Regions from separate parts of the Ruegeria sp. BF6 genome, predicted to be linked through region 2. Evidence: riboswitches for the same ligand, from Rfam matches in the RefSeq annotation. Region 2 holds a riboswitch; the other holds the start of a gene.

What was found. Region 2 has a riboswitch for cobalamin ahead of ACR0IM_RS11715 (DUF1636 family protein). Riboswitches for the same ligand answer to the same signal wherever they lie in the genome.
Region 1: another riboswitch for cobalamin. It lies ahead of ACR0IM_RS21850 (hypothetical protein); the one in region 2 lies ahead of ACR0IM_RS11715 (DUF1636 family protein).

The regions. Positions count from the first base shown of each region.
Region 1 is NZ_JBQFTN010000019.1:7,586-13,535, forward strand. Features, by position in the region: gene ACR0IM_RS21835 (hypothetical protein) at 1-230, opposite strand, end outside; gene ACR0IM_RS21840 (DNA polymerase III subunit gamma/tau) at 317-2,068, opposite strand; gene ACR0IM_RS21845 (protein-tyrosine phosphatase family protein) at 2,202-2,705, shown strand; gene ACR0IM_RS21850 (hypothetical protein) at 2,707-3,114, opposite strand; cobalamin riboswitch at 3,196-3,417, opposite strand; gene ACR0IM_RS21855 (alpha/beta hydrolase family protein) at 3,559-4,416, shown strand; RNA gene ffs (signal recognition particle sRNA small type) at 4,456-4,554, opposite strand; gene ACR0IM_RS21865 (bifunctional 2',3'-cyclic-nucleotide 2'-phosphodiesterase/3'-nucleotidase) at 4,594-5,950, opposite strand, start outside.
Region 2 is NZ_JBQFTN010000003.1:263,925-269,874, reverse strand. Features, by position in the region: gene ACR0IM_RS11730 (MotA/TolQ/ExbB proton channel family protein) at 1-640, opposite strand, end outside; gene ACR0IM_RS11725 (hypothetical protein) at 637-1,065, opposite strand; gene ACR0IM_RS11720 (DUF3299 domain-containing protein) at 1,617-2,381, opposite strand; cobalamin riboswitch at 2,524-2,723, shown strand; gene ACR0IM_RS11715 (DUF1636 family protein) at 2,818-3,174, shown strand; gene ACR0IM_RS11710 (ABC transporter ATP-binding protein) at 3,171-3,956, shown strand; gene ACR0IM_RS11705 (ABC transporter substrate-binding protein) at 3,976-4,923, shown strand; gene ACR0IM_RS11700 (FecCD family ABC transporter permease) at 4,925-5,938, shown strand; gene ACR0IM_RS11695 (UbiX family flavin prenyltransferase) at 5,913-5,950, opposite strand, start outside.

The sequences.
Region 1 (5,950 bases), on a different contig from region 2:
CCAAGGAACAAGAGGGGAGATCCAATGCAACCTTCGCGCATTGCTTCCCATCTGACATCGTCCAATACGGGGCCATAATAATCCCCGCTAACCACAATGGCAGCAAGGAACCACAGCGCGGCGATCACCCACTTGATAACACGTCGATTTCCTGTGATCGCGATCAGGCTGAGACTCACAAGAACTACGATCAACGGGTTGAGGGCCAGTGCCACGAACTCGTCAAGCATGGACGCAGGTCCTGACGTCGGGTCCCACAGCGGTCTTTCTTTATCGCATACCTCGGCCATCGCACTTGAAGCTGCAAAAGAGAGGATCAATCCTCCTCGAAGGGATCCCATTCGTCTTCCACCTCGGGCAGGGCTTCGGTTTCGACCTTGGCAGCGCGTTCTTCCGGTGTCTCAATCCGTTTAATGCGCGCTTTGGGAAACTGCATCAGGACGGCCTGCACCAAAGGGTGCTGCTCGGCCTGCGCCTTCAATGCCAGATCAGCTGCGTCACGGACCTCGGCGATGGTTGCCGCTTCCCCATCGGCGACGATGGACACCGCCCAGCGGTTTCCGGTCCACCGCTGTAGTGCCGAACCGATCCGGGCGGCCAGATCGGTGGGGGCGTTATCCGTCGGTGTGAACTCGATCCGGCCGGGTTGGTAGGATACGAGGCGGACGCCATTTTCAACTTCGACCAACAGTTTCACGTCGCGGTTTGTGCGGATTAGTTCCACGACATGGTCAAAGCTAGGATAGCGCGCAAGGGCTGCTTGGGTGTCTTGGGCCAGCGCGGCGGTGGGTGCGCCAGCAGGGCCGCGCGCTGTTGTGGTATACGAAGCAGGAGCTGGCTGTGCAGGCGCATGAGACGGTACGGCCATGCCGCCACCGGGGCCTCCGTTCGGCGGGGGCGACGGTGCGTCTTGCAGCCGTTTGATCAGTTCTTCCGGGCTCGGCAGGTCGGCCACGTGGGTCAGGCGGATCACGGCCATCTCGGCAGCCATCATGGCATTCGGAGCCGCCGAGACTTCTTCGAGCGCTTTCAGCAGCATTTGCCACATCCGGGTCAGCACGCGCATAGGCAGGGCCTCAGCCATCTGTTGACCGCGGGCGCGCTCATCCGGTGAAACGGTCGGGTCCTCGGCTGCATCCGGGGTGATCTTGACCACTGATACCCAGTGGGTGATCTCGGCCAGATCGCGCAGCACCGCCAGCGGATCGGCCCCTTCGGCATATTGAGCGCTGAGTTCGGTCAGTGCGGCGGCGGCATCGCCGCGCAGGATCATGTCGATCAGGTCCAGTACCCGGCCCCGATCGGCCAGACCCAGCATGGCACGCACCTGATCGGCGCTGGTCTCGCCCGCCCCGTGGCTGATCGCCTGATCCAGCAGCGAGGTTGCGTCACGGGCAGAGCCCTCGGCAGCGCGGGTGATCAGCGCCAGCGCGTCCTCGGCGATCTGTGCGCCCTCGGCATCGGCGATCTTGCGCAGCAGTCCGATCATGTCCTCGGGTTCGATCCGGCGCAGATCAAAACGCTGGCAGCGGGACAGCACCGTGACCGGCACCTTGCGGATCTCGGTGGTGGCAAAGATGAATTTCACATGCTCGGGCGGTTCCTCAAGCGTCTTGAGCAACGCGTTAAAGGCGCTGGTCGAGAGCATGTGGACCTCGTCAATGATGTAAATCTTGTAGCGGGCCGAGGCGGCGCGGTAGCGGACACTGTCGATGATCTCGCGGATGTCGTTGACGCCGGTGCGGCTGGCGGCGTCCATCTCCATCACGTCCACATGGCGGCCTTCCATGATGGCCACGCAATGTTCACACTGGCCGCAGGGTTCCGTGGTCGGCTTGCCCTGGCCATCGGGGCCGATGCAGTTCATGCCCTTGGCGATGATCCGCGCCGTGGTGGTCTTACCCGTGCCGCGAATGCCGGTCATGATGAAGGCCTGTGCGATCCGGTCGGCCTCGAACGCATTTTTCAGCGTGCGAACCATCGCATCCTGACCGACGAGATCGGTAAAGGTTTCGGGGCGGTATTTGCGGGCAAGAACCTGATAGGCGGGGCTTGGCGTGTCGTTCATGTCTGCTCTGTCGGATTCGGTTCAGGAATGCAGCGTAGAGACCCCTGCCGCCCGCGTCCACCGCCGCTGTAGTCGAAATTCGGTTTGCAGGACAGTTTACGCATCGTAGAAACGTTCGCAGGAGGGCCACCTTTTGAGACTCTTTGCGATTCACGCCGTGCAGGTGGGAAATGGCACGGTTGCCCTTTCACCAATCCCGGGGCGCGGTGGCAACTACCTGCAGGATCTTCGTACCATCCGGGACTGGCAGCCGGATTTGGTGGTTTCCATGACCACCGAGGTTGAGATGCTGGAGGAAGGTGCCGCCGGATTCGGTGACGATCTTCGCATCGCCGCCATCGGGTGGGCGCATCTGCCAGTCGCGGATTTTGGCGCGCCACCGCCAGAGGTTCGGGCCGCATGGGCCGAGGTCAGCGCAGCGGCGGCACAAGTCCTGTCCCGAGGAGGGCGGGTGTTGGTGCATTGCCGGGGTGGCTGTGGCCGGTCTGGCATGGTCGCTTTGCGCCTTATGGTCGAACAGGGCGAACAGCCCGAGGCAGCGCTGAAACGTCTGCGCGCCGTACGGGCCTGCGCCGTTGAAACCGACGGCCAGTTGCAATGGGCGGCGCAGGCGGCCAGCGCCCGAAAGGGCAGCTAGCTTAGAGCGCCGCGTGCTGCTCCGGTTGCGCAACCGGACTTGCGGCCAGCAATAAAACCTCGAGCATCGCGCAGGGTGGGCTGGCCATAACATCGGCGGGCAGAGAGCTGAACACATCCGCGAACATCATGTCGGCATACCTATCAAGTGAATCGGTGGAAACGTCGGAGTCCGTGCCGCAAAAGATCCGAATCTGATCAGGCCGTGCGCAAAATCGGGCGGTGCAACCTTCGGGGCAATGGGTCAGTTCACTGCTGCCTTCGACCTGAAAATCGGGGGTTGTTGCAGGTGCGGCGGTCTCTATCGCCTGTGTAATGACACGCGCGACCCGTGCCAAAGCTGGGCAGGTCTTGCCGGTTCGCTGGCATACGGTGGCCGAGTATTCGTGGGTCTTTGTCTTCCAGATCATTGTGCGCCCTCCGCGCGTAGGACGGGGCGTAGATCAGGTGTGACAGCATGCTGACAACCTGCCCGGACACCCCGCCCGAGTTTCGGTTTCGGTTCGATGGCAGGTCTCCTGACTTGCGGGTCATCGCGTTGCCGACCTTCCCAGCCTTTCGGCCAGTGGTATTTCGGCATTGCTCACCGCTTACAGTTGCGGGGGCAGTCGCGGCCTTGGTTCGTTCCGGTATAACCGGGGCAGAACCGCACCGTGTTCCCTTTTCATCTCGCCCCGCGATCGGGGTCGAGAACCATCACGCCATCGCTAGCGGGTACGGGCGAGCCGAGTCAAGCGGGCAATTTGCACGGCCAAGCGGACGTGTGGTCATGTACGGTCACTGTTGACTTGTGGCGAGAAACACTGCGGACTGGAGAAAGTGAACCAATCGGTTCAAAATCCGGAGACCGAACCATGCTGGACACTGCACAAACCGATTCGACCGAGGACTTTCAGTTTCCGTCCGGCACGGGTTCCTTGTCGGCGCGCCTTTATCTGCCAGCGTCCGCGCCCCGGGTGGCCGTAGTCATTCACGGTGCTACCGGCGTACCGAGAGATTATTACCAGCATTTTGCCCGCTGGCTGGCTGCCGAGAGGGGGATGGCCTGTCTGACTTACGACTACAGCGATTTCGGCCATTCTCTGAACGGGTCGCTGAAAGCATCACGGGTCAAGATGGCCGACTGGGCCTTGGTCGACATGCCCGCGGCCCGGGCTGAAATGCGGCGCAGGTTCCCCGATGCGCAGCAGTGGAGCATCGGACACTCAGTCGGCGGGATGCTGGGGCCGATTCAGCCCGACGTCGATCAGATCGACCGCATGATCTGCGTCTGTTCTGGCCCTGTAACGGTATCGGATCACCCCTGGCCGTATCGGGCGCTGGCTTTGCTGTTCTGGTATGGTCACGCTCCCTTGGCGGTGAAAGCCCTGGGGTACCTTCCTGGCAAGGCGCTGGGGTTCGGGGCGGACCTGCCGGCATCGGTATATTGGCAGTGGCGGCGGTGGTGCACCGCACCGCGCAACTACCTGCCCGAGATCGGGACCTCCTTGCCTGATGCGCGCTGGGCGCAGTCAGGGACGCCCGTGGACCTGTTTACCTTCGAGGATGATGATGTGGTGCCACCCAATGCGGTGTGGCGATTGGCCGATCTGTACGGCCCAGATGCGCGACGTCACCTGTTGTCACCCGGTGAATTTGGCTTGTCGGAAGTTGGGCACATCGGCGCTTTTGCCCGCCGCAACGCAGTCCTTTGGCCACGGCTGATTGCATGACTTCGCCGATTCTGGCGCTTTACGTTTGCTACAGGGAGGAAGTGAGAGGTTGGACATCGACCCAAGCGGGGCTCGTTGTGGCTGCTTCCTTCCGGACCTGACCAGGTTGGCGAGGCGCTCGCCCGCGCCAACCTCTCAACGCACGATATAGGCAACAGACGCGGAAATGACAACCCGTCAGAGTGTCAAACGGATCAGCAGAAAGCCGTCATCGTCTGCACCGATCAGATGTGGGGTGTATTCCTCTAGTTCAGCAATGTGATCGCGGGCCTTCGGACCGGTTCTGAGCAAGGTTGTCGCGCCGGGAAATGGAGCAAACTGAAAGGCGCGGGGCGCTTTTTCCAGCGGGTCCCGTGGCAGGGCACCCGAGACGTAGTCTCGCAATATGTGCTGAACGGGTTGTGCAGGCAGCGGGATCGGCTCGGCCTGGTCGACAAAAGGGAAATAGCCGCCCCCGCTGGCTCGGTAATTGCTCACCGCAACGACAAAGCGCTTGTCGGGTGTTACGGGACGGCCCTCTAATCGGATGTCGTGAACACGGCGATGTGCAGAGGCGCTCAGATGACCTGAGGCGTCAAAGCGTGGAGGTTGCGAGAGGTCGATCTGATAGCTCAACCCTTGCAGAACATCGAAATTATGCCCGGCCCGGCTGGGGTCGACCAGGTCGGTTTCGAACCCCGGTTTGATCTGGTTGAACACGCTTGCCGACATTTCCAGCCAATCGCCGATCTGCGCGCCATTAACGACAACGGCCTGCAATTCGTTGGGAAAAACATACAGGTCGTTGATATGACGCAGGAATACCTGTCCAGGTGGCACATCCGTATAAAACCGCGGCCCGGCGCGTCCTCCGAATTTTGAAGGCGCCATCGCGGACAGAACGGGCAACTCCGCAACGGGCGATCCCTGCAGATACGGGCGCAGAGCCGCCGCCTGCGCCGCTGCGGCCAAAGCAAGCCCTCTATCCTCAACGCAAAAGCTGAAATAGCTGTGCAGGTGCTGATCGGTTCGGCCCACCGGTTGAGCCGTTTGACGGCGCGTTTCCAAATGGCCTTTGGCGAAAAGCCGCAGTAATTCAGGGTCTTCCGCAACCGGATGGGCCTCTCCGCCAGACCGGGTCGGGCAAACCGAGCGCAATTCGGTGCTGTGGTCTTTTATCGTCCACGTACTGTCATCCGCCTTGCGGAGGTTCAGGTCAATCACCCCCAGATTCGATCCGGCCGGGCCCGGCATGACCACCGGTTTCCCGTGTACCCGCCCCCGGGCTGCATCGACATTGTTCAGCCCCTCATGCACGGGACCGGGCAGAGTCAGGTGGGAATGCCCGGCGATCAGGACGTCGATGCCGTCGATGGCAGCCATCGGGATGATCGCGTTTTCCAAATCGGGTTCCGCAAAGGGCGATCCCAACCCCGTATGCGCCAGCGCAAGGATCAGATCACAGCCCTCTGCGTGCAAGTCCCGCACCTTGTTGCGGGCGCAGGTCAGGATATCGCCAACGGTGACCCGGTCCTGCAACCGGTGCGCCTCCCAT
Region 2 (5,950 bases):
TGGGTTGCGCATCTTCGGCCAGCGGAATCGCCCGCCCCGGTACGAGAACCGTGCGCAGGGCTTTGTCGGCGAACACCCGTTCGCGCGCGGTGCGACTTTCGAACCAAGACAGCACCATCGAGGTCGGCATCGCCACCGCCAGACCCACAGCCGTTGTCACCAGTGCCACCCAGATGCCGCCCGCCAACAGCGACGGGTCAACCGAAGACCCAGCGGATTGCAGGCTGCGAAACGCTTCGATCATGCCCAGAACAGTACCGAACAGACCCAGCAAAGGCGCCAGTTGCGCCACCGTATCCAGCAAGCGGAAACCGCGTTCCAGCCCGGCCAGCGCCAGCCCGGCCTCGGCATCCAGCCGTTGATCCAGGCCGGGCGCATCCGGCGCGTCCATCGCAACCCCGACCAGCGGCGCAAGATAGCTGTGGCTTTTGGCCAGACGCGCGCGGGCGGTCTGGTGATCACCGGCATCCCACGCTGCCAGCGCCTGCGACAACACACGGTGCCGTCCTACACCCGAAGCGGCAAATTGCCAGAGCTTGTAAAGCGTCACCGCAAGCGTCACCACGGACATGGCGATCAGGATGGCGACAACCGGCCCGCCAAGGGCCAGGATTTCGCGCAGGGCGTCAAGAAAACTCATCCCAAAAGCTCCACTTCTGTTCGGCTGTGCAAGGTTGGTGTCTGGTCGCAGATATCGCTGTCAGCACCTCCGACGGTGCAGCTGCTTACGCCATTGATCAGAACACGCCCGAGGTTTTCGCAGGTGATGCCTCGGATATCAAACTGACGCACCCGCGGGCGTTCTGCCGGCAGGTCCCGAAACCCGAAAAGAGTGATCCGTTCGAAAACACCCGCGGCATCGAATATAACCACCTGATAACTGGCACTGTCTATCGACGTTGTGGTTTGGTTTTCGACCAGAAAGGTCAGGCGGCAGGCGCTTTCGACCTCTTCCACCGCATTCAGCTCGACCATCAGGCCCGGCTCGACTTGCGTGGTTTCGGCCAGTGCCGCAACAGGCAGCGCACAGAGAATGGCGGCAAGGGCCGGACGGCGATACTTCATAGATGCGCTCCTGATCGTTCTACGCAGGCAGGACTTTGGCGGCGTTCCACCCGTCATATCCAAGACCACTGGGGCTCGAAAGGGTTGCCGACACCTTTGTGATAAAGGGCGATTTACAGCCCGTTCAACCCTGCCGTTTCATGACTTCCATCGCAAGTGCATGATATTGCGAAGGCTCCGGGTCGGGCTGATAGGCTATCGCACAGGCCACCAGCCACTCCATCGCGTTCGACTTGACCCGGTGTTCGGTGAAGATCGCGATGTTTCGGCGTTCGAATATCTGCGCATAGATGGGCCAATCGCCCTGTACAGCCGGGAATAGCGCACCAGCGGCATGCGCTGTTCGCCGCCCGCGAGGTCAACCTCTGCAAGGTTAATGGGTGTCATCAATACATCCAGCACCTCTGAAGAGGCTCAAATCGTCGTCACTTGTACACCTAAAAAGAAATCTCAGCGCACCCTGAGATTAAGGTTTTTCAAATCCCAAAGACGATCGGTTCTGTTCAGGAGGAAATCGGCAAGGCAGCCTGGGGGGCGATCCGGTGATCCCGTCACTCAGACGCCTTCTCCGCGCCGGTTTTGCTGTTGCCTGCAGCACGGAAGCGTTCGGCCGAGCTCTGCGTCCACTTCAGTCCGCCGCCCTGTGTTTCCAGGGTTTCGACACTGTCGGCCTCCAGCTGGAACGTCGCGCGCATGGGCATCAGCCCATCCACCACCATTGTGTTTTGTTCTGACGGATCGATGGTCAGCTTTCCGGTCAAACGAACCAGCTCGTGGACGTAACCGGGCTCCCAGTCGCCGTTCAGCCGTACCCGGATCATCTGATTGGGCGGCGGCGGCGGCAAGTGGCTGCACATCCCGGGCTGAGGCACCAGATAAGCGATGGGGTGCCCATCCGCATCGGGCGGCGCCGGAATGGCAAACCCCGCCAGCGTCACCGTTTGACCGTCGAATTCAGGGTTTCCGGCCGCACCGGCACGATCCCGGCGCTGGGCGACGACAAGTCGCTGGTCCAGCAGCCAGTCGATATCGATGCCGTCCGCAGCCAGGGCTTCCTCGGTTTCGACCAGAAGCTCCTGCCACTTCCGCCGCTCATCGGGGCTGCCCACTTCCTGACGCAGCCTGCCGCGCAGGCGCACGACGAAAATCAGATCGTCGAACTGCTCCGGGCTGAGATCGCGGTAGGGGTCTTCGAAGACCTGAACGGACGGGTCAGGCAATTCGGACCATTCCAGTTCAGCCCCCGGTGCCGCCAGCGCAGAAGAACCGCACAGGCTCAATGCCAGAATCGTTGCAAGGTGAAACCAATATCGCATGATCTGAGTCTATCTTCCTGCCGAGATCATTCCAGCCAGTTTTTGCGAACAACGTCCTTAACTGGCCACCCTTATGCCTCAGAGCTGGCCGGTAACGAACGAACAGGATGAAACTTTCATATTGACGCACTGGGCGATCTCGGGCAGTCAATCTGATGATGGTTCCCCCAATTGGGGATGAAAAGGGAATACGGTGAGGTCCGCTAACCGGCGCCAACTCCGTGACTGCCCCCGCAACTGTAAGCGGTGAGCGACGCCATAAATCCACTGGCCCACAGGCCGGGAAGGATGGCCAAGCCAAGACCCGCAAGTCAGGAGACCTGCCATCATGTTTTCAACCAACCCGGGGCGGGGCGTCCCGGAAGGAGGCAAAGTGACGAACGCGTTACGCTATTACATTGCCGCCACCTCGCTTCGGCAATAAGCGGAGTGGGCAATGGCAAACGATCCCCAACACTTCCTGCTGATTTGCGAGACCTGCAACGGCACGGACGCCGCGCATGCGATCGGAAAGGCGCTGACGCACCGGCTACCTTCCGGGTTTTCCATACGCATGGTTTCCTGCATGGCTGGTTGTGACCGACCGACAACCGTAGGCTTTCAGGCTGTTGGCAAAGCGCAATACCTGTTTGGTGACGTCAAATCCTCGCAGGACATTGATGCTCTGGCCCAGTTTGCGCGGCAATTCCAAGACAGTGGGGACGGCTGGACCAATGCTTCTGACCGTCCGCGTGCATTGTTCAACAAAACCTTGGCTCGTATGCCCCGTCTGAACGTGGAGGTGCACCCGTGACAAACTCAGCGTTTCTGATCGCGCGTGGCCTAGAATACTACGCACTCAACGGCGACGTCCTACTACAGGGAGCATCCTTCGAACTGGACAGGGGTGCGGTTTTGGCCATAGCCGGACCAAACGGGGCCGGGAAAACAACGCTTCTGAACCTTTTATGCGGTGCAGCTGAGATGGTTCTGGGGGACGTCCTTGTCGATGGGCGCAGCCTGAAACAGATGTCGTCCAAAGACCGTGCACGCATGATCGCCGTTGTCAGCCAGCAGGAGTTCCCGGACGGTCGGCTGCTGCTGCGAGACTATGTAGCGCTGGGTCAGATTCCGATCCGCTCAGACCGATCCGCCGAAGACCACGCGGTCGAGCTTGATCGGATACTGGACCTGACCGGGCTGGGCCCACTGGCGGACAAGCGGATGGCCCTGCTGTCCGGCGGTGAACGCCAGCGCGCGCATATCGCCCGCGCCCTGGCGCAAAACCCGTCTCTGTTGTTTCTGGATGAACCCACCAACCATTTGGACCCGGACGCCAAGGGGAGAATGCTGTCGCTGGTGGCCGAACTGGGCATCACGGTGGTCATGATCGTGCACGATCTGGTCATGATCCCCGAGTTTGCCACCCACGTGGCGCTGATGAAATCCACGCGTCTGACCAGTTTCGGCCCCGTGGCCGAAGTGCTGACGCCCGCGCATGTGCGCGACACGTTTGGCGTCGATTATCTGTGTTTCCAGCATGAAGGCCGAGTGATCCCGGCACTGGATATCCGAAGAACCCCAGTTTCAAATTAACTTAAGGAAACTCTCCCCAATGAAACATATCTGGTCTGCGGCCCTGATCACCGCCATGGCAGGCAGCGCCTCCGCGCATGAGGTAACGATTGACAATTGCGGTGAACCGCTGGTTTTCGAATCTCAACCCGAAAGGCTGGTCGTTCATGACATGAACATGACCGACATGGCCTTTGCCCTTGGCCTGCAGGACAAGATCGTGGGCCTGACCGGCATCACCGGCTGGTACAAGACCAGCCCCGAATTCGACACCCTGCGCGGTAACATCCCCGAACTTGCGCCGAAATACCCGACCGTTGAAAATCTGGTTGCGGCTGAACCCGACCTGTTCTTCGCCGGTTGGTATTACGGCATGAAACCTGGCGGCGACGTGACACCCGACACTCTGGAGCCTTTTGGCATCAAGACCATGATCCTGACCGAAAGCTGCGTGCATCTGGACAAGGATCGCCCCGAAGCCAGCATGAATCTGTTGTTCGACGATGTGCTGCGTCTGGGCAAGGTCATGCATGTCGACGACAAGGCGGAAGCACTGGTCGGCGGCTGGAAAGAAGAACTGGCCGCGATCGAAGCACAGACCGCCGATCTGGCCAAACCGCGTGTCTTCCTGCTGGATGGCCCGGCAGACGCGCCCTTCACCGCCGGTAAATTCGCCATTCCCGATGCGATGATCGCGGCCGCCGGCGGCGAGAACGTCACCCATGACATGGACACCAGCTGGGGTCGCACCTCATGGGAGGCTGTTGCCGCATCCAACCCGGAATTCCTGGTGTTGCTGGACTACCAGACCGGCAATGGCGCGGGAGATACATTCAAGTTCCTGCAGGAGCATCCGGTAATGTCACAAACCGACGCCGTGAAGAACGAGCGCTGGATCGGCCTGCGGTACGAGGAACTAACCCCTGGACCGGCAAATATCGAGGCGATCTCGAAAATGGCCAACGCCATGCACCCGGGCCTCAACTGATATGAACCGATTGAGCCTTGTGCTCGTGCTGGGGGCGGTCGTTCTGACCGTCCTTTTGCTGATTTCGACCGTCTACGGAACCACACCCATTCCAGCGACAGACGCATTCAACGCTGTCCTGTTGGGCACCGGGATGATCGACGGAGAGATGTCGGCGCTGCACCGGATCGTGTTTGACCTGCGCCTGCCCCGCGCATTGTTCGCGGCCGTCGTTGGTGCCGGGCTGGGGATTGTCGGCGTGGTTCTGCAGACCACCACGCGCAACGATCTGGCCGACCCCTTCCTGTTTGGTCTATCCTCGGGCGCGGCAGCAGGAGCCGTGTTCGTCATCACCGTGACCGGCGATATTCTGGGTTTCTGGACCTTGCCGCTGGCGGCGTTTTGCGGCGGTCTTGTGGCGTCGGGCATCGTGCTTGCGCTGGTGCACGCCATGCGCACAAGCGCACCGGAAAAACTGATCCTTGCCGGACTGGCGGTTTCCTTCCTGTTCTCGGCCATCACCAATTATCTGATCTTCGCGGGCGACAGCCGCGCGGCGCATACGGTCATCTTCTGGATGCTGGGCGGGCTGGGTCTGGCACGTTGGGAAACCTTCCCACTGGTCTGCGTCGGACTGCTGCTGATCCTGTCCTATTCGCTGTATCGCAGCCGCTGGCTGGACGCCCTGCTGACCGGAGACTTGACCGCCGCCACGCTGGGCGTACCGGTCCAGGGCCTGAGGTTCAGCATGTTCTTCACTGCGGCCCTTGCCACCGCCGTATTCGTCTCGGTCGCAGGTGTGATCGGCTTTGTCGGCCTGATGGTGCCTCATATCGCCCGCGGTATCGCCGGACCGCTGCACAACCGGCTTCTACCCACGGCGGCGATTGTGGGTGCGGCCTTGCTGACGGGATCCGACATTCTCAGCAGGCTTCTTCTGGCGCCACAGGAGTTGCCGGTGGGGATCGTGACAACCTCGATCGGTTCAGTGTTTGTTTTTCTGCTGCTGTTCAGGACCGCAAGGGCTCAGCACTAGAGCCAGGTATCA